Regions from separate parts of the Streptomyces sp. NPDC042336 genome, predicted to be linked through region 2. Evidence: predicted binding sites of a transcription regulator. Region 2 holds the regulator's gene; the other holds the start of a gene.

Region 1 (11,720 bases), on a different contig from region 2:
CTGGGCGACGGGGCCGGGGAGGTCTGTGCCTGACCGGCGTTTCACCGGCGCGCGGCGCCCCTGAGGGAAATGAGGGCCGCCGCGCCGTGCCCCGCCGGGCTCAGGCCTTCGGCGGGCGCAGGATCGCCCCGATGTGGGCCGCCGCCTCCGACAGCCGACGGCGGGTGTCGCGCACCTGGTCGGCTGTCACACCGTGGTCCCGGGCCGCGTCGCGGATGTCGTCCCGGAAGCGGTCGAGCAGCCGGTCCAGGTCGCGGGCGGGGTCGCCGGTCGACTCCGCGGCGTCCTCGTGGGCCCAGCTGGGCGCATATCCGGCGGGGAAGTCCTCGGGTGTGACGGTGTACTCGGGCCGGTGGGCGGTGCTCCCGGTGTCGGTGCGGCCGAAGCCCCAGTCCTTGCCGAACTCCTTCCCGAAGTCCTTGCCGAAGTCACCGACCTCCTTGGCCAGTTCGCTCAGTCCCTCGCGCAGTCCCGTCGGCCAGTCGCCCCGCGCGAAGTGGTCCTGCACCTGCTCCTGCACGCGCTGGGCGATGCGCTGGACCTCTTCCTGCGCCTGGGCCCGGGCCCGCTCCTGGGCCTCCTTGGCCTGGCGCCGGGCCCGCTGGGCCTCGTCACGGGCGCGGCGGCTCTCGTCCTTGGCGCGGCGGGCCTGCTCCTTCCACTCCTGCTTGACCCGCCGCATCTCCTCCTTGGCGGCCTGCCAGGCCTCCTTCTCGTCGGTGTCGTCCCCGGCACCGGCGGCGGAGCCGCTCCCCTCGTCCTGAGCCCCGGAGGTGCCCCGACGGGCCGCGGTGGCCGCGGCCCGCATCTCACGCCGCAGATCACCGGCCGCGCCCCGCACGTCGGCCCGGATCTCGGCGGCCAGCTCGGCGACCGACTCGCGGATCTCCAGCTCCAGGTCGGCCAGCTCACCGCTGCGGTCGGCCAGCTCGGCGCGCCCGGCGTCCGTGATGGCGTACACCTTGCGGCCGCCCTCGGTGGTGTGGGTGACCAGACCCTCCGCCTCCAGCTTGGCCAGACGCGGGTACACCGTGCCCGCGGACGGGGCGTACAGGCCCTGGAAGCGTTCTTCGAGGAGCCGGATCACCTCGTAACCGTGGCGCGGGGCCTCGTCCAGGAGCTTGAGGAGGTAGAGGCGGAGGCGGCCGTGGGCGAAGACGGGGGGCATGTCAGAGCACCTTCTTGTCGGTCGTGCCGTCGGAAGGGGCGTCGGTGGCGCCCTGGTCCCGGACGGAAGCGGAATTGTCCCCCGGGGCGCCCTGCGCCCGGCCCGCCGGGTCGGAGTCCTCCGGCTCCCGCTCCCACACCGTGTCCTCCGCCGTCGGACGGCGGAGCAGGGCGATGGAGCCGGAGACCGTGGTGGCCTTCAGCCGGCCGTTGCCCGCGCCGAGGCGGCCGGTGATGCGCTTGGCCCCCCACTGGCCGCCCACCCGGAGGTCCTCGAAGGCGCTGCTGACCACGCCGCTGGCCGTGTTCGCCTCGACGCGGGCGTCGGCCGGCTGGGGCAGCCGGATGGCGATCTCGCCCGAGACGCTGTTCAGGCCGATGTCGGTGGGGCCACCGGCCGGGTCCAGGTCGACGATCATCGACCCGCTCACCGAGTCGGCCCGCACGGAGGAGCCCGCCTCCACCACCGTCAGGTCGCCGGAGACGGAGTTGAAACGCAGGTCGCCGGTGAGGGCCTGGGCCTCCACGTTCCCCGAGACGGTGTCCGCGCGGACGGGGCCCGCGAGGCTCACCAGGGTGGTGTCCCCGGAGACGCCCTTGACCTCGGCGGGTCCGTCGAGGCCGGAGACCACGGCCGTGGCGCTGACCGCGCCCACCTCCACCCGGGTGCCGGTCGGCACCGCGAGGGAGACCACCGCACTGCGGCGCCATCCCTTGCGGTCCAGCCACTTGAGGAAGCCCTTCCAGGGCAGGTCCTCATAGGCCACCGTGAGCACGCCGTCCCGGTGGGTCACGATCAGAGGTGGCCCCTCGATCTCGGAGACCTCCAGGCGGGCGGAACCTTCGTCCGTGCCCACCACGTTCACCGTTCCACCGACAATGCGTACGTGGAGCCGGCTCACGGACTCGTCGAAGGTGAGCTTCCTGGGCTCCGCGACGGACCACTCGGACATGGTGCAGACCTCCTCGACCGAACGCGCCATATCGCGTCCCTCTCGATTCACGATATATCGCGGACACGGAAAGTCAAGGCACCCGTTCTGGTGATCAAGGATCGGCCGCTCGGGTCGATATGCCCTAACTTGTCACTATGTCAACGGAAGAGTCCGTGCCCGCGCCAGGTCCCGGTGCTCTGCTGCTCTGCCGCGCCGAGCCGGACTCCGTCGCCGTCGTGGCTCCCCTGCTGGGCGAACGGATGCCGCTGGTCCGGGCCGGTGCCCAGTGGAGCGTGCTCGTGCCGGAGGGCGGGCCCTGGCGGGACGGGGGCGAGCCGGTCGACCGTGTCGTCACCGGCTGGGCCGCGGCGCTCGCCGTCGGAGCCCCCTGGCCCGTACTCGCCCTGTGGTGGGACGCCGACCGGGCCGGATACACCCTCGCGTCCGGATTCCGCCGCCCGGTGGGATACGTGTGGCTCGCGAACGGCACGCCGGCCGGCGAGGACGAGGCGATGCGCACCTTCGCCGCCCGCCTGGGCCTGGACCCGGTCCTGGACGTGCAGTCGCTGGACCGGCTGACGAGGCCCGACCCGGAGGCCGACGCCCGTGCGAGGATGCGGGGCCTGCTCGCGGTCCTCACGCGCGCGGGAGTGGTGCTTGCGGAGGGACTCGACCCGGGCACACCCGCCGACCGCCTCCGCGAGCGCGCCCGCTCCCTGCCCGACGTCCGATGGACCGCCGGGGCGGCGCGAGGACGCGACGCCGCCCGCCTCGCGGTCCGGCAGCCCGGCGCGTACGGACCGGCCGGACGGGCCTTCGGACTGGCCGAGGCGGTGGCCGGGGCGGCACTCCTGGTCCGGGGCGCGCGGCACCGCAGCGCCGGCCGGATCACGGTGGGCGCCCTGCTGGCCGCCCACGGCACGTCACTCCTCGCCCGCCCCGGCACCCGCGCGGCGCCGTTTGCATAGTCTTGGGGGCGGATTCGGAACACGGACGCACGCAGGAGAACATCACATGTACTTCACCGACCGCGGCATCGAGGAACTGGAGAAGCGGCGCGGCGAGGAAGAGGTCACCTTCGAGTGGCTCGCCGAACAGCTGCGTACGTTCGTCGACCTCAACCCGGACTTCGAGGTGCCCGTCGAGCGCCTCGCCACCTGGCTCGCCCGGCTGGACGACGAGGACGAGGACGAGGAGTAGGACCACGCGCGGCTTCCAGCCCTGCCTCGGCCGGGCGGCGCCGGGCGAACGCCAAGAGGCCGGCCCCGGGGAACGGGGCCGGCCTCTTCGGTCGCGCGGCGGGGCCGAAGCCCCGGGTATCAGGCCTCGAAGACCTCACGCACCAGCTGCTCCTGCTCCGCCTGGTGCCGCTTGGCCGAGCCGACGGCCGGGGACGAGCTGTGCGGCCGCGAGATGCGGCGCAGGCGCTCGCCGTGCGGGACGTCGGCGCCGACCGCCAGGTCCAGGTGGTCGATCAGGTTGAGCGCGATGAACGGCCAGGCACCCTGGTTCGCCGGCTCCTCCTGGGCCCACAGGTACTTCTCGGCGTTCGGGTACTTGGCGATCTCCGCCTGGAGCTCGGCACCCGGCAGCGGGTACAGGCGCTCGATGCGGATGATCGCCGTGTCCGTCAGGCCGCGCTTCTTCCGCTCGGCGTCGAGGTCGTAGTAGACCTTGCCGGCGGTGAAGACGACCTTCCTGACGGCGGCCGGGTCGACCGAGTCGTCGCCGATGACGGGGCGGAACTGGCCCGTCGTGAACTCCTCCGCCTTCGAGGCCGCGGCCTTCAGGCGCAGCATCGACTTCGGGGTGAAGACCACCAGCGGCTTGTGGTGCGGGTTGTGCACCTGCCACCGCAGAAGGTGGAAGTAGTTCGACGGCAGGGTCGGCATGGCGACCGTCATGTTGTTCTGCGCGCACAGCTGCAGGAAGCGCTCCGGGCGGGCCGAGGAGTGGTCCGGGCCCTGGCCCTCGTAGCCGTGGGGGAGCAGGAGGGTGACGCCGGAGGTCTGGTTCCACTTCTGCTCGGCCGAGGAGATGAACTCGTCCACGACCGTCTGCGCGCCGTTGACGAAGTCGCCGAACTGCGCCTCCCACATCACCAGCGCGTCCGGGCGGGCCAGCGAGTAGCCGTACTCGAAGCCCATCACCGCGTACTCGGAGAGCAGGGAGTTGTAGACGTTGTACCGGGCCTGGTCCTCGGACAGGTACAGCAGCGGGGTGAACTCGTCGCCCGTCTCCCGGTCGATGACGACCGCGTGGCGCTGGCCGAAGGTGCCGCGCTGCGAGTCCTGGCCCGTCAGCCGGACCGGAACGCCCTCCAGGAGGAGGGAGCCGACGGCGAGGGTCTCGCCCATGCCCCAGTCGATCGTGCCGTCCTCGACCATCGCCGCGCGGCGCTGCAGCTGCGGCAGCAGCCGCGGGTGGATGGTGACGTGGTCGGGGATGTTGACCTGGGACTCGGCGATCCGCTTGACGGTCTCGGCGCTGACCGCGGTGTTCACGGCGACCGGGAACTCGGCCTGCGGGTCCGAGGGCTCCGCGGCGGTCGGCTGCGAGACGGCCTCGCGGACCTCGGTGAAGACCTTCTCCAGCTGCCCCTGGTAGTCCTGCAGCGCCTGCTCGGCCTCTTCCAGGGTGATGTCGCCGCGACCGATGAGGGACTCGGTGTAGAGCTTGCGCACCGAGCGCTTCTTGTCGATCAGGTCGTACATCAGCGGCTGGGTGAAGGCCGGGTTGTCCGACTCGTTGTGACCCCGGCGGCGGTAGCAGATGAGGTCGATCACCACGTCCTTGTTGAACGCCTGGCGGAACTCGAAGGCGAGCCGCGCGACGCGGACCACGGCCTCCGGGTCGTCGCCGTTCACGTGGAAGATCGGGGCCTCGATCATGCGGGCCACGTCCGTCGCGTACATGGACGAACGCGAGGACTCGGGGGCCGCGGTGAAGCCGACCTGGTTGTTGATGACGACGTGGACCGTGCCGCCGGTGCGGTAGCCGCGCAGCTGCGACATGTTCAGGGTCTCGGCCACGACGCCCTGGCCCGCGAAGGCGGCGTCGCCGTGGATCGCCACCGGCAGGACGGTGAAGTCCGTGCCGCCCTTGTTGATGATGTCCTGCTTGGCGCGCGAGACGCCCTCCAGGACCGGGTCCACCGCCTCCAGGTGCGAGGGGTTGGCGACCAGCGAGACCTTGATCTGCTCGCCGTCCAGGCCGGTGAAGGTGCCCTCGGCGCCCAGGTGGTACTTCACGTCGCCGGAGCCGTGCATCGACTTCGGGTCGAGGTTGCCCTCGAACTCGCGGAAGATCTGCGCGTAGGACTTGCCGACCACGTTGGCCAGCACGTTCAGCCGGCCGCGGTGGGCCATGCCGATGACGACCTCGTCCAGGCGGGACTCGGCCGCCGAGTCGATGACCGCGTCCAGCAGCGGGATGACGGACTCGCCGCCCTCCAGGGAGAACCGCTTCTGGCCGACGTACTTGGTCTGCAGGAAGGTCTCGAAGGCCTCCGCCGCGTTCAGCCGGCGCAGGATGCGCAGCTGCTCCTCGCGCTCCGGCTTGGTGTGCGAGCGCTCGATGCGGTCCTGGATCCACTTGCGCTGCTTCGGGTCCTGGATGTGCATGAACTCGACGCCCGTGGTGCGGCAGTACGAGTCGCGCAGCACGCCGAGGATGTCGCGCAGCTTCATCAGGGACTTGCCGGCGAAGCCGCCGACCGCGAACTCGCGCTCCAGGTCCCACAGGGTGAGCCCGTGCTCGGTGATGTCCAGGTCGGGGTGCTTGCGCTGCTGGTACTCCAGCGGGTCGGTGTCGGCCATGACGTGGCCGCGGACCCGGTAGGAGTGGATCAGCTCGAAGACGCGGGCGGCCTTGGTGACGTCGTCGTCGTGCGAGGCGTCGATGTCCTTGAGCCAGCGGACCGGCTCGTAGGGGATGCGCAGCGCCTTGAAGATCTCGTCGTAGAAGCCGTTCTCGCCGAGCAGCAGGTTGGCGACCTGGCGCAGGAACTCGCCGGAGGCGGCGCCCTGGATGACCCGGTGGTCGTAGGTCGACGTGAGCGTCATGACCTTCGAGATGCCGAGCTTGTTCAGGGTGTCCTGGCTGGTGCCCTGGAACTCCGCCGGGTAGTCCATCGAGCCGACGCCCAGGATGACCGACTGGCCGGGCATCAGACGCGGCACGGAGTGCACGGTGCCGAGGCCGCCGGGGTTGGTCAGGGAGACGGTGACGCCGGTGAAGTCGTCCATCGTCAGCTTGTTGTCGCGGGCGCGACGGACGATGTCCTCGTAGGCCTGCCAGAACTCGAAGAAGTTCAGCGTCTCGGCCTTCTTGATCGCCGCGACGACCAGCTGGCGGTCGCCGTTGGGCTTGACCAGGTCGATGGCGAGGCCCAGGTTGATGTGGGCCGGCTTGACCAGGGTCGGCTTGCCGTCCTTCTCACCGAAGGAGTGGTTCATCGACGGCATGGCCTTGATGGCCTGCACCATCGCGTAGCCGATCAGGTGCGTGAAGGAGATCTTCCCGCCCCGGGCGCGCTTGAGGTGGTTGTTGATGACGATGCGGTTGTCGAACAGCAGCTTCACCGGGACCGCGCGCACGGACGTGGCCGTGGGCAGCTCCAGCGAGGCGTTCATGTTCTTCGCGACCGCGGCGGCCGGGCCGCGCAGGGTCACCAGCTCGGGCCCCTCCGGGGCGGCGCCGGCGTCCTTGGCGGGCGCGGCGGCCTTCGCCTGCGGCTTGGCGGCGGGCTTGGCCGGCGCGGGCGCGGCGGCGGGCTTCGCGGCCGGAGCGGCGGGGGCGGGCGCGGCGGGCTGCGCGGGAGCGGGCGCCGCCGCCTTCGGCTGGGCCGGGGCGGGAGCCTGCGCCTGCGGGGCGGGGGCGGCCGGTGGCGTGCTGCCGGTGTCCGTGGTCACCGCGGCGGACGCCGGCTGCGCCGCCGCTCCGGGCTTGTAGTCGGCGAAGAAGTCCCACCAGGCTCGGTCCACGGAGTTCGGGTCCTGGAGGTACTGCTGATAGATCTCGTCGACGAGCCACTCATTGGCACCGAACGCGGCCGCGGGGTTCTTTCCCGCGTTGTTCGCTTGGTCGGTGTCGGTCGAGATGCTCGAGTTACTGGGGGACTGTGGCGACACGGCGAGAACCGCCCTCTTCCGCTTCACAAGATGGTGGACAGCGGGAATCAAGGCTACGCCTACCGGCCCCCGAAGGTCAGACTGGGCCGGTCCATCGTCGCGTAAGTCACATCGCGGACCGCGTTTCGGCGCTGGAAATGGCGGGAAACAAGCGAGGTTCTGTTGCGTGAGGGATCGGGAGAGCGGGACCCGGCGCCTGGAGAACGCGGGTCCGTGCCTGATCACACGTGTCCGCCAGCGCGGACACAGTGGATCTTGATGTTCCGCTTCGAACCCTACGTCAACCGGACGTCGACGGCAGGCCCGGAAGAGTGATGAGAATCCGGCAGCCCCGCTCGGATTCGGCCACCCCGATCCGGCCGCCGTGCAGATCCACCGCCCAGCGCGCGATCGCGAGGCCCAGACCGGTGCCGCCGTCGCTGCCCGGACCGTGCGGCCGCGACACCGAACCCCGGTTGAACCGCTCGAACACCCGGCGCCACTCCGAGCGCGGAATGCCGGGTCCCTCGTCGAGAACCTCCAGTTCCAGGGACTCGGGCAGCTCCCCGCGCCGCGCCCTGACCGTCACCCGGCCGTGCGGCGGGCTGTGCTTGACGGCGTTGTCGATGAGGTTGGCGACGACCTGGTGGATGCGCTCGGGGTCGGCGTGGGCGGTCAGCTCCGGCGGGAAGACGTCCAGCGCCAGGTGCACGTCGGTGCGGGTGTGGCTGCCGGAACCGGAGGCGATGCCCGCGCGCGCGGAGGCGACCATGTTGGCCTCCTTCAGCACGCCCGACAGGTAGGGCCACACCTCGAAGCGCCGCTTGCGCAGCGGTATGACGCCGTTGTCCAGGCGGGAGAGGTCCAGCAGCGTCTCCACCAGCCGGCCGAGCCGCTCGGTCTGGCCGAGCGCCGTACGCATCGTCTCCGGGTCGGCCTCGGTGACGCCGTCGACGATGTTCTCCAGCACCGCGCGCAGGCCCGCGATCGGGGTGCGCAGCTCGTGCGAGACGTTCGCCACCAGCTCCTTGCGCTGGAGGTCCTGGGCCTCCAGGTCGTCGGCCATGCGATTGATGGTGACGGCCAGGTCGCCCAGCTCGTCGCGGCGGTTCTCGCGCACCCGGCGGGTGTAGTCGCCGTGCGAGATGGACCGGGCCACCGCGTTCATCTCGTCCAGCGGCGCGGTCAGCGAGTGCGCCACGAACTGCGTGATCAGCAGCGTGGCGATCATCGAGAACACCGTGATGAAGCGCAGCTCCGTCTTGGTGTGCACCGCGATCACCGACAGGCCGGTGGTGATCAGTACCGATGTGACGACGAGCGCGCCCAGCTTGGTCTTGATCGAGAACGGGCGTACGCCGCCCCAGGGCTCCCCGGAGATTCGAGGGCCGGGGCTCCTCCGTGCGGCTTCCCGTCCTCGGCTCATGGCGTCGGCGTCTCCAGGGCGTAGCCCACGCCGTGGACGGTGCGGATGCGCTCGGCGCCGATCTTCCGGCGGAGCGCCTTGATGTGGCTGTCCACGGTGCGGGTGCCGGAGGCGTCCGCCCAGTCCCACACCTCGGCGAGCAGCTGCTCGCGGGAGAGCACCGCGCGCGGGGTGTTCGCCAGGCAGACCAGCAGGTCGAACTCGGTGGGCGTGAGGTGGACGTCCTCGCTGCGCACCCGCACCCGGCGCTGCGCGTGGTCGATCTCCAGCTCGCCCAGGCGCAGGATGCCGCTGCGCGGCGTCGAGGCGGCCACCACGGCCCGCTCGACCCGCCGCAGCAGCACGTGCACGCGGGCGGCCAGCTCGCGCATCGAGAACGGCTTGGTCATGTAGTCGTCGGCGCCCACGCCGAGGCCGACCAGCATGTCCGTCTCGTCGTCGCGCGCGGTGAGCATCAGCACCGGCACCGGCCGCTGGGCCTGCACGCGCCGGCAGACCTCCAGGCCGTCGAAGCCGGGCAGCATGATGTCGAGGATCAGCAGGTCGGGCTGCCATGCCTCGGCCGTGTCGACGGCGGACGGTCCGTCGCCCGCCGTTTGCACCAGGAACCCCTCGGCGCGCAGCCGGGTCGCGATGGCGTCCACGATCGTCTGATCGTCCTCGACCACCAGCACCCGACGCTGTGCGCCCTGGGTGGCCGTGCCGTTGTGGGAGGTCTGTGTCTGCTCCATCGCCCGCCCCTGAGGTGTGCTTTCCGGAATCCGTGGGGTGATCCCATGACTGCGCTTGACGCTTGAATGATCCGCGTCAGGGCAGCAGCGTACGGGGAGTCACCACGCCTTTGCTATCCAGGCCCGACGCCGATGTGCACGACGTCCGGAACGCCCCGGGCAACGGGGATCTCTTCGGTACGCACCTGTTGGAAACCGGCATTACGCAAGGTTTCTTCGAATTCCGGAGAGGGCTGCGCGGACCATACGGCGAGCACCCCGCCGGGCCTCAACAGCCGTGCGCAGCCCGCCAGTCCGGACGGCGTGTACAGCCCGTCGTTGCCCTCCGTGACGGTCCAGCCGGGGCCGTTGTCGATGTCCAGGCACAGGGCGTCGTACGTGTCGGATGTCTCATTGACGTACTCGACCAGGTCCGCCTCGACGATCCGTGCGCGGGGGTCGGCCAGCGCCCCGGCGGAGAGCGCGGCCAGCGGTCCGGCGCGGTGCCAGTCGATGATGGCGCCCTCGCGCTCGACGACCGCGATCCGGCCCCAGCGGGGGTCGGCGGCCGCGTGTGCGAGGGAGAAGCCGACGCCGAGTCCGCCGATCAGCAGGTGCGGCGCGGTCCGCCCGCCGGAGGCGGCCAGCGCGTCGGCCGCCGCGTCGACCAGGCGCCGCTCCGAGCGCCCGTCCGAGGTGTCCATCAGGAAGCAGCCGTTCGCGATGATCTGGAGCAACGTCCCGTGCCGGCGCAGGACCACTTCGCCGTACGGGCCCTCGCGACGGTCCAGCACCTCGGGGGTCTCGAAGGCCTCGGGGGAGTCGTGGGTAGTGAGGGGCATCGGCCCATCCTGGCACCCGTCCCGGCGGAGGAATGCCGACCGGTGCGGCGGTGCTGTCCCAGAGGCGGGAAATGCCCCGTGGGGCTTGATCGCTCACAGCGAACAAGCCTTGGGGAACAATCGGGGACTCCCTTTCATTGAGTCGATGTAACTCAACTTGACTGCCGAAGGGGAGATCATGGCTGCTGAGTCCGCCGCCTTCACACCGCTCACCCTGCCCGTGCTGCCGCTCGACGACGAAGTGGTCCTGCCCGGCATGGTCGTCCCCCTGGACCTGAGCGACGCCGAGGTACGGGCCGCGGTGGAGGCCGCCCAGGCCGCCGCCAGGTCCGAGCCCGGCAAGCCCCGCGTCCTCCTCGTCCCACGTATCGACGGCACCCACGCCGCCACCGGCGTGCTCGGCACGGTCGAGCAGGTCGGCCGCCTGGCCGACGGCGACCCCGGCGCCCTGATCCGCGGCCGGGGCCGGGTGCGCATCGGCGCCGGCACCACCGGTCCCGGCGCCGCGCTCTGGGTCGAGGGCACCCGGGTCGACGAGACCGTGCCCGATCCGCTGCCCGGCCAGGTGGCCGAGCTGGTGAAGGAGTACAAGGCCCTCGCCACCGCGTGGCTGCGCAAGCGCGGCGCCTGGCAGGTGGTCGACCGGGTGCAGGCCATCGACGACGTGTCCGCGCTCGCCGACAACTCCGGATACTCGCCCTTCCTCTCCACCGAGCAGAAGGTCGAGCTGCTGGAGACCACCGACCCGGTCGCCCGTCTGAAGCTCGCCACGCAGCAGCTGCGCGACCACCTCGCCGAGCAGGACGTCGCCGAGACCATCGCCAAGGACGTCCAGGAGGGCGTCGACAAGCAGCAGCGCGAGTTCCTGCTGCGGCGCCAGCTCGAAGCGGTCCGCAAGGAGCTGCGCGAGATCAACGGCGAGCAGGAGGGCGAGGAGTCCGACGACTACCGCGCCCGGGTGGAGGCCGCCGACCTGCCCGAGAAGGTCCGCGAGGCCGCGCTCAAGGAGGTCGACAAGCTGGAGCGGTCCTCCGACCAGTCGCCCGAGGGTTCCTGGATCCGCACCTGGCTCGACACGGTCCTGGAGATGCCGTGGAACGAGCGCACCGAGGACGCCTACGACATCCGGGGCGCCCAGGCCGTGCTCGACGCCGAGCACGCGGGCCTGGAGGACGTGAAGGAGCGCATCACCGAGTACCTGGCCGTGCGCAAACGGCGCGGCGACCGTGGTCTCGGCGTGGTCGGCGGCCGGCGCGGCGGTGCCGTACTGGCCCTGGTGGGTCCGCCCGGCGTCGGCAAGACCAGCCTCGGCGAGTCCGTCGCCCACGCGATGGGCCGCAAGTTCGTCCGCGTCGCCCTCGGCGGCGTGCGCGACGAGGCCGAGATCCGCGGCCACCGGCGTACGTACGTCGGCGCGCTGCCCGGCCGGATCGTGCGGGCGATCAAGGAGGCGGGGTCGATGAACCCGGTCGTCCTGCTCGACGAGATCGACAAGGTGGGCTCCGACTTCCGGGGCGACCCGGCCGCCG
Region 2 (11,720 bases):
CGGGGTGCGCCTTCTCCACCTCGTCGAGCAGCACGACGGTGTACGGCCGCCGCCGCACGGCCTCGGTGAGCTGGCCGCCCTCCTCGTACCCGACGTATCCGGGCGGGGCGCCCACCAGCCGGGCGACGCTGTGCTTCTCGCTGTACTCGCTCATGTCGATGCGGACCATGGCCCGCTCGTCGTCGAACAGGAAGTCGGCGAGCGCCTTGGCCAGCTCGGTCTTGCCGACACCGGTCGGACCGAGGAAGAGGAACGACCCGGTCGGCCGGTCCGGGTCGGCGATCCCGGCCCGGCTGCGCCGTACGGCGTCGGACACGGCGCGCACGGCCTGGGTCTGCCCGATCAGCCGCTTGCCCAGCTCGTCCTCCATGCGCAGCAGCTTCTGCGTCTCGCCCTCCAGGAGGCGGCCGGCGGGGATGCCGGTCCAGGAGGCGACGACGTCGGCGATGTCGTCGGCGCCGACCTCCTCCTTGACCATGGTGTCCCTGGCGACCTCCTCCTCGGCCTCGGAGGCGGCCTCCAGGTCGCGCTCCAGGGTCGGGATCTCGCCGTACAGCAGCTTGCTGGCGGTGTCGAAGTCGCCGTCGCGCTGGGCGCGCTCGGCCTGCCCGCGCAGCTCGTCGAGCTTCTCCTTCAGCTCGCCGACCCGGTTGAGGGACTTCTTCTCCTTCTCCCAGCGGGCGGTGAGGCCGCGCAGCTCCTCCTCCTTGTCGGCGAGGTCGCGCCGCAGCCGCTCCAGGCGCTCCAGGGACGCGGCGTCGGTCTCCTTGCCGATCGCCAGCTCCTCCATCTTCAGCCGGTCGACGGAACGCTGGAGTTCGTCGATCTCGACGGGCGAGGAGTCGATCTCCATGCGCAGCCTGGAGGCGGCCTCGTCGACCAGGTCGATGGCCTTGTCGGGCAGGAAGCGGGAGGTGATGTAGCGGTCGGAGAGACTGGCGGCGGCCACCAGCGCGCTGTCGGCGATCTGCACCTTGTGGTGCGCCTCGTAGCGGCCCTTGAGCCCGCGCAGGATGGCGATGGAGTCCTCGACGGTCGGCTCGGCGACCAGCACCTGCTGGAAGCGCCGCTCCAGGGCGGGGTCCTTCTCGATCCGCTCCCGGTACTCGTCGAGCGTGGTCGCGCCGACCATGCGCAGCTCGCCGCGGGCGAGCATCGGCTTGAGCATGTTCCCGGCGTCCATGGCGGAGTCGCCGCCGGCGCCGGCGCCGACGACGGTGTGCAGCTCGTCGATGAAGGTGACGACCTGCCCGTCGGAGTCCTTGATCTCGGCGAGGACGGTCTTCAGCCGCTCCTCGAACTCACCGCGGTACTTGGCCCCGGCGACCATGGCGCCGAGGTCCAGCGCCACCAGCCGCTTGTCCTTCAGCGACTCGGGCACGTCCCCCTTGACGATCCGCTGGGCGAGCCCTTCGACGACGGCGGTCTTGCCGACGCCGGGCTCACCGATGAGGACGGGGTTGTTCTTGGTCCGTCGGCTGAGTACCTGGACCACCCGGCGGATCTCCTGGTCGCGTCCGATGACGGGGTCGAGCTTCCCGTCCCGGGCGGCGGCGGTCAGGTCGGTGCCGAACTTCTCCAGGGCCTTGTACTGGCCCTCGGGGTCGGGCGTGGTCACCCGGCGCCCTCCCCTCGCCTTGCGGAAGGCTTCCTGCAGCTTCTTCGCACTGGCTCCCTGCCCCTCAAGTACCTCACCGGCCGCGCCGCCCTTCGCGGCGATGCCGAGGAGCAGGTGCTCGGTGGAGAGGTACTCGTCCCCGAGTTCCTTGGCGCGGGCCTGGGCGTCGGCGACCACGGCGAGCATCTCACGGCTGGGCTGCGGGGGCGCGACGGTGGACCCGGTCACGCTGGGCAGCCCGGCGATGATGCGCTCGGCGCCGGTGCGCACGGCGGCGAGGTCGGCCTCGACGGCGACGAGCAGGTCGGTGATGTTCTCGTTGTCCTGGCCCTGGAGCAGGGCCAGCAGCAGGTGGGCGGGGGTGAGGTCGGCGTTCCCCTCGGTCACGGCGCGGTTGCTGGCCGCGTTGATCGCGTCCCGGCTCCGGTTGGTCAGCTCGGCGTCCACGTTCTGGCTCTCCTCCTCGCGTCGGCCGTCGGCGGTCCGGCCTTGTCTCCCAGTGCTGACTCATCCAACGTACACAAAGTTGAGTCTATTCCACTCAAGGAAGTCGGGGACACGTGTTCCCGCCGGGAGACACCAGGGTGGTCGCACAAGGTCCCCAAGGGGAGCGGTACGCACCGCACGAGAGCCTTTTCGGCCACACCCGGAACCGGCTGGTATGGCGCGATGTCCGCACATGCGACAGCGGCGTCACCGTGTTCAGGTCACGGTGACGCCGCTGCCGGGGGGAAGCACCTGAGCGATTTGTTACGACGGGGGAATCGCGTCAGGCACTGCGGGGGGTGGCCGAGATGGTCCTCACTTCGGGGATCTCCGGCTCCTCGAGCCGGTGGTCCCGCTGGTCCAGGTTCACAAAGATCATTCCGTACCGGATGGCACACCGGACGGGCTGCGGCGCCCCCCGAGGCCGCCGCAGACACCGGTACGCCCGCACGTCGCCGTCCTCGTCCAGCGTGACGACGACCGGCTCTCCGAAGACGGTCACCATCAGGGAGTCACCGGCGTGCGGTATCGCGGTGACCAGGTCGATGAAGTGCCAGCCCGAGCGGTAGGCGGTGGCCATTTCACGACGGAAGGAGCGGTCGTCGGGTGGAGTCGTCATGTCAAGACCACACACTGTCGTCTGTGAGAGCTTCCCCGTCCGCGCCGGCAGGCGTAGCGGTCACCGTCGTAAGCGACCAGACGCTGTCCGCTCGGGCGTCACCCTTCGCCACGGAGAGGCCACTCAGAGTTCCGAAGGCCACAACGGCGGAGAAGGCGGCGACAAGCACCGAGCGAAGCATTCTCTTAGACATAGTCGGCTTCGTCCTCACTTGAAGGTCCCCTCTTCCCCCGTCGGATAAGACGATGGCTCATATAGGCACGTCATGGCCACACAATCGGTGCATCATGTTCCTGCACGTTCAGGACCCTGGGGGGTGGAGATTTGCCAGCAAATCAGACCAAAGCGACACATCCCCATGCAGTTACTGAACTGTGCGAGGAGGGGGCACGCCTCTACGCGAACGCCCTGCGCACCGGACGTATCGCTCGTGGCGAGGCGAATCACGTCCCCTGCCTCATGGAGTTCGCACTCCTGCATCCCGACCCCGACGACGCCAACTGGCTCCTGCCCGTGTCTCCGGCGGTCGCCCTCGCGCGGCGGCTGAATCCGATCGAGCACGAGATATCGGAGCGCCGGCGCACCTCGATCAAGCTTGCTGCGGCCTTCGAACCCTTCATGGCCCTGAGCGCGCAGGGGGCGGCACCGACCCACTCGATCACCGTGCTGGAGGGGCTCGACCGCATCAACGCGGCCCTTGATCTGGCCACGGACCAGTGCGTGGTCGAGATGCTCACGGTCCAGCCGAGTGCCCGGCATCCCGAGCGCAGGCTCATCGAGGGCCTGGAGCGCGACAGGACGCTGATCGACCGCGGTGTGCGCATCCGCACCCTCTATCAGCACACGGCACGGTACAGCCCCGAACGCATGGCCTACGTGGACCAGTTCCCGAACGGGAAGGCCGAGTACCGCACCATCGACGAACTCGTCGAGCGGCTCATCATCTGCGACGAGACCGTGGCCTTCATCCCCATCCGGGACGACCGGCAGGTCGCGCTGGAAATCCGCCACCCCGGGCTGGTCCGCTATCTGATCAAGGTGTTCGAGTTCATCTGGGGTCGAGCCGTGCCGCTCACCGCCGGCGCCCCCTACGAAACCGCTCCCGACGGCATCACCGACATCCAGCACTCCATAGCCAAGCTCCTGGTCGAAGGCCACGTCGACGAGGCGATCGCCCGGCGCCTGGGCATGAACGTCCGCACGTGCCGCGCGCACATCGCCAAACTGGCGTCCGCACTGGGGAGCGGCAGTCGCGCCCAGCTGGGCTACCTCATCGCCCAGTCGGGAATCCTGGAACAGGAACGCCAGGACGTCACCGACGGGGACGGTCTGTGACGGGAGAGGCACACGAGCGCACGACGGCATCGCACGAGGCGCATCCGGAGCACGGTCCGGAGGACCTCTGCACCGCCGGAACACTCCTGTACACCCAGGCACTGCGTGAAGGCCGCATACCGGCCCCGGAGGCCGCCGCGACACCATGCCTGACGGCCTATGGGCTGCTGCAGCCGCGCGTCGGCGAACCCGATTGGCTGGAGCCGGTCGCTCCGGCCGTCGCCCTGCACCGGATGCTGGACGTATCCGCACAGCGTGTCGCCGAGGAGAGGCGGCGGGAAGCCCGACTGTCCGCGACGTTCGAACCGTTGATGCAGGTGGACGGCCGGCGCACGGCCGGTGCCGACACCGGTGCCGTACGTGTCCTCAGTGGCATCCCACAGATCAACGAAGCCATCAGCGACGTCATGGCGGACGCGACCAACGAACTCCTGTGCATCCAGCCCAACGCGCACTACGGCGACCGGCGCGGACAATTGTCCCAGCACCTGTCACTGCGCCGAGACCAGGAGATGCTCGACCGCGGTGGGCGGATCCGCACCCTCTACCAGCACACCCAGCGTCACTTGCCCCTGGTCCGGGCCCGCTACGAGCAGTTGCGCGGAGACGCCGAGGCGCGCTCCCTCGACGAGGTGACCGACCGCCTCATCATCGTCGACCGCCGGGTCGCCTTCATCCCCGCGGACGATGAGGCGACCCTCGCGCTGGAGGTCCGTCACCCCGCCCTCATCAACTATTTCGTGACCACCTTCGAGCGCCTGTGGCGACTCGCCACACCGATGCATCCGCAGGCGGCCCCACGCCCGTCCCTGAACGGCGTCACGCCGCGGCAACGCACCATCGCCGCCCTGCTCGTCGAGGGTCACACCGACTCGGACATCGCCGACCGCCTCGGCATGAACGTCCGCACCGCCCGCGTCCACATCGCCAAACTCGCCGCCACCCTCGGCAGCGAGAGCCGAGCCCAGCTCGGCTACCTGATAGCGGAGTCGGGAATCCTCAGGCAGAGGGATGTCGATCAGTGACGGTGTCGCACGCGGAGCACGGTCCGCAGGAGATGAACGTCCGCACCGCCCGCGTCCACATCGCCGAACTCGCCGCCATCCTCGGCAGCGAGAGCCGGGCTCAACTCGGCTACCTCATCGGGCAGTCGGGGATTCTCGGCCAGGGAGGACGACGGGGGCCGGGGTGCTGCGCGGGGCGCCGTCCAGGCCGGCCTGGGCTATGCGGACGCCCAACTGCGTCCGGCTGGCCGCGCCGAGGGTCTCCGAGAGGCGGGCGATGTGCGCGCGGGCCGTGCGGACGCTGATGCCGAGGCGTTCCGCGATCACCGCGTCCTGGTGGCCCTCGGCGAGCAGCGCGGCGATGGACTGCTCGCGGTGCGAGATGCCCTCGATGCCGGTGTCGGGCAGCGGGGCGGTCAGCGGGATCGCCAGGCGCCACAGGCGTTCGAAGACCGTGACCAGGTAGGCGATCAGCGCCGGGTGGCGCAGTTCGAGGGCCATCGTGCGGTCGGTGTTGGCGGGGATGAAGGCGACCGTGCGGTCGAAGAGGATGAGGCGGTCGATGACCTCGTCCAGGGTGCGGGCCTCCACCGCGTCCCCCATGAGTTCGAGGTAGTTGAGCAGGCCCTGGCCGTGCCGGGCCACGTGCGTGTACAGGTCCCGCATCCGCACCCCGCGCCCGCGCAGCGCCAGCGCCCGGTGCAGCCCCTCGGACAGCTCGTGCTCCCGCCGGATGCCGCCGGGCTGGACGGTGAGCACCTCCGTCGTACAGGACTGCGTCGCCTCGTCCATCGCGGCCTGGATGCGGGACAGGCCGTCGAGGACCCGGATCGCCGTGCTCTCCGTGCCGGCCGGGGTCTGGAGCAGCCTGCCGAGGTCCGCGTACCACTCGAAGGCCTCCACGGCCGAGCCCACCCGCCGCTGACTGGCGCTGACCTCGTCGTGGACCCCGCGCAGCAGCCGGGTCATGACCTCCTGCGGGGAGGTCGGCACCAGCCAGTCCATGTCGTCGGGGTCGGGGTGCAGCAGGGCCAGCTCAAGGAGGCAGGGGACCGGCTCGGCGTCCTGGCGCGGCACCCTCCCGCGCCGTACGGCCCGGGAGTACACGCGGTCCCCGGCCGCGCACAGCCGCTCGGCCCCGTGCGGGTGCTCCTGAGCCCCGTGCCCGGCCATCGCCCATCCCACCCCCGGTTCCGGCTCTTCCGCAGCGCAACTATGCGCGGCCAGGACCGGCTCCGCAACACGGCTCCGCCCCGCACGGGAAACGAAAAGCGGCGGTTGCGACCGGAATGCCCCGACGGTGGAACCCGGAAGGCACGCGGGCTACTTCAGGCCCAGCTCCGCGCACGCGTCCGCGTACTTGGCGGTGCAGATGTCGCTGACCTTGTAGAAGCCGTCCGCGATGACCGTCTCCTCGATGTTCGCCTTGGTGAGCGCGACGACGGGGACGAGCTGGGCCGGCACGCCCTTGTGGGTGGGGCTGTCGACCTTGTCGCGGGCGAGCGCGTCGAACTGGATGTCCCGGCCCTGGACCCGCGCCACGGCCATCTCCGCGGCGTTCTCGGCCTGCTGCGGGTAGGACTTGTACACGCTCATGTACTGCTCGCCGGTGACGATCCGCTGGACCGCCGCGAGCTCCGCGTCCTGGCCGGTGATCGGGGGCAGGTCGGTGACGCCCGCGTCCTCCAGGGCCTTGATGATGCCGCCCGCCATGCCGTCGTTGGCGGAGTAGACACCCGCGATCTTGTTCTTGCCGATCTTCTCGATCGCCTCGGTCATGTTCGCCTCGGCGTTCTCCGGCTTCCAGTCCTTGGTGTCGAAGGACTGGGCGATCGTGAGCTTGCCGTTCAGCTCGGACAGCGCGCCCGCCTTGAACTGCTTGGCGTTCGGGTCGGTCGACGAGCCGTTCATCATGACGATCTTGTCGGAGCTGTCCGGGTCGCCGCCGAGCGCCTCGATGAGGGAGCGGCCCTGGACCTCGCCCACCAGCTCGTTGTCGAAGGAGATGTAGGCGTCGACCGGGCCCTCGGCCAGCCGGTCGTAGGCGATGACGGGGATGCCGGCGTCCTTGGCCTTCTGCACGGAGTCCCCGATGGCGTGCGCGTCGACCGGGTCGAGCACGATCACGTCGACCTCGTCCTCGATCATCTGCTGCATCTGATCGGCCTGCTTGGTGGCGCTGGCCTCGGCGTTGGCGTACTTGACGATGCCCTCGTCGCGCGTCAGCTCACCGATCTTCTTCTTGAAGAAGGGGTAGTCGAACAGCTCGTAGCGCGTGTTCTCCTTCTCCGGCAGCAGCAACCCGACCAGGAGGTCGTTGCCCTTGGTCGGGCTCGCGTCGTCGCTGCTCTCCGACGCACCCAGCACACCGCAGGAGGCCAGCGAGAAGGTCATCAGGGACGCGGCCACGGATATGGCGGTACGACGGGCACGGCTGCTCACTGCGCTAGACCTTCCGACACACGGGTGTAGTTGGTACCGAGGTGACCCAGGTGAAGGAAGCCAACGCTGTCTTCACCAAATCGTCAAGAAGTACTAGACCAATGAGACAGCACCGTTGTGAACAAGCCCCGGAGGACGGGTTGGTCCTCCGGGGCTGTAGATGCCGTTTTCCCTTGTGCCGCCTGCCGGTCCGGCTCAGTCCGAGGGCTGGCCGTGGCGCTTGGGCCGCCAGACCACCAGGGCGCTGGTCTGCTGTACCTCTTGGTAAGGGACCAGGTCACGGCGGTACGACGCGTGCACCGCGGCCTCGCGCTGGCGCATCGCCGTGGCCGCGCCGTCGAGCGCGGCGGCCAGCTCGGCCGCGCGGGCCTGGAGCTCGGCGACCTGGTTCTCCAGCTCGATGATGCGCTTGATTCCGGCCAGGTTGATGCCCTCGTCCTGCGACAACTGCTGGACCTGTCGGAGCAGTTCGATGTCGCGGGCCGAGTAGCGCCGGCCCCGGCCGGCCGTGCGGTCAGGGGAGACCAGGCCGAGGCGGTCGTACTGGCGCAGGGTCTGCGGGTGGAGACCGGAGAGCTGGGCCGCCACCGAAATGACGTAGACCGGGGTGTCCTCGGTCAGTTCGTACGGGTTGCGTCGCCGACCGTCCATTCCCGTCAAGCTCCCTTCGCGGCCTGGAACAACTCCGCCCGCGGATCCTCGTCCGCGGTCGCCTCGCGATACGCCTCCAGCGCGTCACGAGCCTTCCCCGTCAGATCCTTCGGAACACTCACCTCCACGGTGACCAGGAGGTCGCCGCGGGTGCCGTCCTTGCGGACCGCGCCCTTGCCCCTGGCCCGCATGGTGCGGCCGTTGGGCGTGCCCGCCGGCAGCTTGAGCGTGACGGGCGGACCGCCCAGGGTCGGGACCCTGACCTCGCCGCCGAGGGCCGCCTCGGCGTAGGTGACCGGGACGGTCACGGTGAGGTTGTCGCCCCGGCGGCCGAAGACGGGGTGTTCCTTGACGTGCACGACCACGTACAGGTCGCCCGCCGGACCGCCCCGCTCGCCCGGCGTGCCCTTGCCGCGCAGCCGGATGCGCTGCCCGTCCGACACCCCGGCGGGGATACGGACCTGCATCGTCCGCGAGGACTTGGCGCGTCCGGAGCCCTTGCAGACGTCGCAGGGGTCCTCGGCGATCAGGCCGCGGCCCTTGCAGTCCGGGCACGGGTCGGTGAGCGAGAAGCCGCCGCCCGAGCCCCGGGCGACCTGGCCGGTGCCGACGCAGGTCGGGCACACGCGCGGCGTGCCGTTCTTGTCGCCGGTGCCGGAACAGGCCTTGCAGGGTGCCTGCGAGGACATCCTGAGCGGCACGGTCGCGCCCTCGATGGCCTCGGTGAAGCTCAGGGTGACCTCGGACTCGATGTCCTGCCCGCGCCGCGGCTGCGTGCGCGTGCCGGTGCCGGGTCCGCCGCCCGTGCGGTTGAACAGGCCCCCGAAGACGTCGCCGAGCCCGCCGCCGAAGCCGCCGGCGCCCTGGCCCCCGCCCTGGGCGCCGCCTCCGAAGAGGTCGCCCAGGTCGAAGTTGAAGGTGCCGCCGCCGGCGCCGGGCCCCGGACGGAACCCGCCGTTGCCGAACAGCGCGCGGGCCTCGTCGTACTCCTTGCGCTTCTTGGGGTCACCGAGGATGTCGTTGGCCTCGGAGATCTCCTTGAAGCGCTCCTCCGCCTTGACGTTTCCCTTGTTGGCGTCCGGGTGGTTCTCGCGGGCGAGCTTCCGGTACGCCTTCTTGATCTCGGCCTCGGTGGCGTCCTTGGGGACGCCGAGAACCTTGTAGTAGTCCTTCTCGATGAAGTCCTTCGTGCTCATCCTCGACGTCCCTCCTTCCTCGGCTTCCTCGTCACTTCAAGCTCAGCCCTCGTCCGGGCCACCGCTCTCCTTGGTCCCGGCGTCGTCCTCCGCGTCGGAGGCGTCCTGCCCCTCGGCGCCGGCCTCGGCCGGCTTGACCGTCTGGGCGCCCGGCTGCGGCTCGGCGACCGCCACCCGCGCGGGGCGGATGGTGCGTTCGCCGATCCGGTACCCGGGCTGCAGGATCGCCACGCACGTCGTCTCGGTGACGTCCGGTGCGTAGGAGTGCATCAGGGCCTCGTGGATCGTCGGGTCGAAGGGCTCGCCCTCCTTGCCGAACTGCTGGAGGCCCAGCTTGGCCACCGTGGTCTCCAGCGACTCCGCGACGGACTTGAAGCCGCCGACCAGCTCCCCGTGCTCCCGGGCGCGGCCGACGTCGTCGAGTACGGGAAGCAGCTCGGACAGGAGGTTCGCGACGGCGACCTCCTTGACCGCGACGCGGTCCCGCTCCACCCGGCGGCGGTAGTTCTGGTACTCGGCCTGGAGGCGCTGGAGGTCCGCCGTGCGCTCGTTCAGCGCGGTGCGCACCTGGTCCAGCTGGGCCACCAGGCCCGCGTTCTCGCTCGCGTCCCCGGCCGGGGCCGCCCCCTCCTCGGAGGCGGCCTGCGGCTCGGCGTCGTCAGGGGTGGCGCCGGAGGGGACGTCGGGCTTCTCGTCGAAACCCGGGGTCTCCTCCGTCACGCGGCACCGTCCTTGCGCTCGTCGTCCACGATCTCGGCGTCCACGACGTCGTCGTCGGCGCCCTTGCCGTCGGCACCGGCGCCGGCACCCGGGGCCTCGCCGCCGGCGGCCTGCGCGGCCTGGGCGTCGGCGTACATGGCCTGGCCCAGCTTCTGCGAGACGGCGGCGACCTTCTCGGTGGCGGTGCGGATCTCGGCGGTGTCCTCGCCCTTGAGCTTCTCCTTCAGCTCGGCGACGGCACCCTCGACCTCGGTCTTGACCTCGCCGGGGACCTTGTCCTCGTTGTCCTTGAGGAACTTCTCCGTCTGGTAGACGAGCTGCTCGCCCTGGTTGCGGGACTCGGCGGCCTCGCGGCGGGCGTGGTCCTCCTCCGCGTACTTCTCGGCCTCCTGGCGCATCCGGTCGACCTCGTCCTTCGGCAGCGAGGAGCCGCCGGTGACGGTCATCTTCTGCTCCTTGCCCGTGCCGAGGTCCTTCGCGGTCACGTGCATGATGCCGTTGGCGTCGATGTCGAAGGCGACCTCGATCTGCGGGACGCCGCGGGGCGCCGGCGGCAGACCGGTCAGCTCGAACATCCCGAGCTTCTTGTTGTACGCCGCGATCTCGCGCTCGCCCTGGTAGACCTGGATCTGCACGGAGGGCTGGTTGTCCTCGGCGGTGGTGAAGATCTCCGAGCGCTTGGTCGGGATCGTCGTGTTCCGCTCGATCAGCTTGGTCATGATGCCGCCCTTGGTCTCGATGCCGAGGGACAGCGGGGTGACGTCGAGCAGCAGGACGTCCTTGACCTCACCCTTGAGGACACCGGCCTGGAGGGCGGCACCGATGGCGACGACCTCGTCCGGGTTGACGCCCTTGTTGGCGTCCTTGCCGCCGGTCAGCTCCTTGACCAGCTCGGCGACGGCGGGCATACGGGTGGAGCCACCGACGAGGACGACGTGGTCGATCTCGGACAGCTGGATGCCGGCGTCCTTGATGACGTTGTGGAACGGCGTCTTGCAGCGCTCCAGCAGGTCGGAGGTCAGCTGCTGGAACTGGGCGCGGGTGAGCTTCTCGTCCAGGTGCAGCGGGCCCTCGGCGGAGGCCGTGATGTAGGGGAGGTTGATCGTGGTCTCGGTGGACGAGGACAGCTCGATCTTGGCCTTCTCGGCCGCCTCGCGCAGGCGCTGGAGGGCCATCTTGTCCTTGGCCAGGTCCACGCCGTGGCCGGACTGGAACTGCTTGACCAGGTAGTCGACGACGCGCTGGTCCCAGTCGTCACCGCCGAGGTTGTTGTCACCGTTGGTGGCCTTCACCTCGACGACGCCGTCGCCGATCTCCAGCAGCGAGACGTCGAACGTACCGCCACCGAGGTCGAAGACCAGGATGACCTGCTCGTCCTTGTCCAGGCCGTACGCCAGCGCGGCGGCGGTCGGCTCGTTGACGATGCGCAGGACGTTGAGGCCCGCGATCTCACCGGCCTCCTTGGTGGCCTGGCGCTCGGCGTCGTTGAAGTACGCCGGGACGGTGATGACCGCGTCGGTCACCTTCTCGCCCAGGTAGGACTCGGCGTCCCGCTTCAGCTTCTGCAGCACGAAGGCGCTGATCTGCTGCGGGTTGAAGTCCTTGCCGTCCAGGTTGACCTTCCAGTCGGTGCCCATGTGGCGCTTGAC

The links. Region 2 encodes HspR, which represses chaperone genes until heat shock. Its sites were predicted from a motif close to TTGAGNNNNNNNNNCTCAA; they were not measured.
Region 1: a site for HspR is predicted at 10,329-10,347, ahead of lon (endopeptidase La). Genes of this name have one in related genera too.

Annotation. Positions count from the first base shown of each region.
Region 1 is NZ_JBVJEA010000009.1:177,272-188,991, forward strand. Features, by position in the region: gene ACZ6IM_RS21035 (Clp protease N-terminal domain-containing protein) at 1-33, shown strand, start outside; gene ACZ6IM_RS21040 (PadR family transcriptional regulator) at 101-1,168, opposite strand; gene ACZ6IM_RS21045 (DUF4097 family beta strand repeat-containing protein) at 1,170-2,120, opposite strand; gene ACZ6IM_RS21050 (hypothetical protein) at 2,258-3,070, shown strand; gene ACZ6IM_RS21055 (DUF6104 family protein) at 3,117-3,302, shown strand; gene ACZ6IM_RS21060 (multifunctional oxoglutarate decarboxylase/oxoglutarate dehydrogenase thiamine pyrophosphate-binding subunit/dihydrolipoyllysine-residue succinyltransferase subunit) at 3,422-7,234, opposite strand; gene ACZ6IM_RS21065 (sensor histidine kinase) at 7,515-8,639, opposite strand; gene ACZ6IM_RS21070 (response regulator transcription factor) at 8,636-9,370, opposite strand; gene ACZ6IM_RS21075 (spermidine synthase family protein) at 9,484-10,191, opposite strand; gene lon (endopeptidase La) at 10,370-11,720, shown strand, end outside.
Region 2 is NZ_JBVJEA010000010.1:303,351-315,070, reverse strand. Features, by position in the region: gene clpB (ATP-dependent chaperone ClpB) at 1-2,065, opposite strand, end outside; gene ACZ6IM_RS23200 (Rieske (2Fe-2S) protein) at 2,388-2,723, opposite strand; gene ACZ6IM_RS23195 (helix-turn-helix transcriptional regulator) at 3,183-4,058, shown strand; gene ACZ6IM_RS23190 (helix-turn-helix transcriptional regulator) at 4,055-5,083, shown strand; gene ACZ6IM_RS23185 (helix-turn-helix transcriptional regulator) at 5,198-6,235, opposite strand; gene ACZ6IM_RS23180 (sugar ABC transporter substrate-binding protein) at 6,386-7,504, opposite strand; gene ACZ6IM_RS23175 (heat shock protein transcriptional repressor HspR) at 7,700-8,155, opposite strand; gene dnaJ (molecular chaperone DnaJ) at 8,161-9,351, opposite strand; gene grpE (nucleotide exchange factor GrpE) at 9,394-10,071, opposite strand; gene dnaK (molecular chaperone DnaK) at 10,068-11,720, opposite strand, start outside.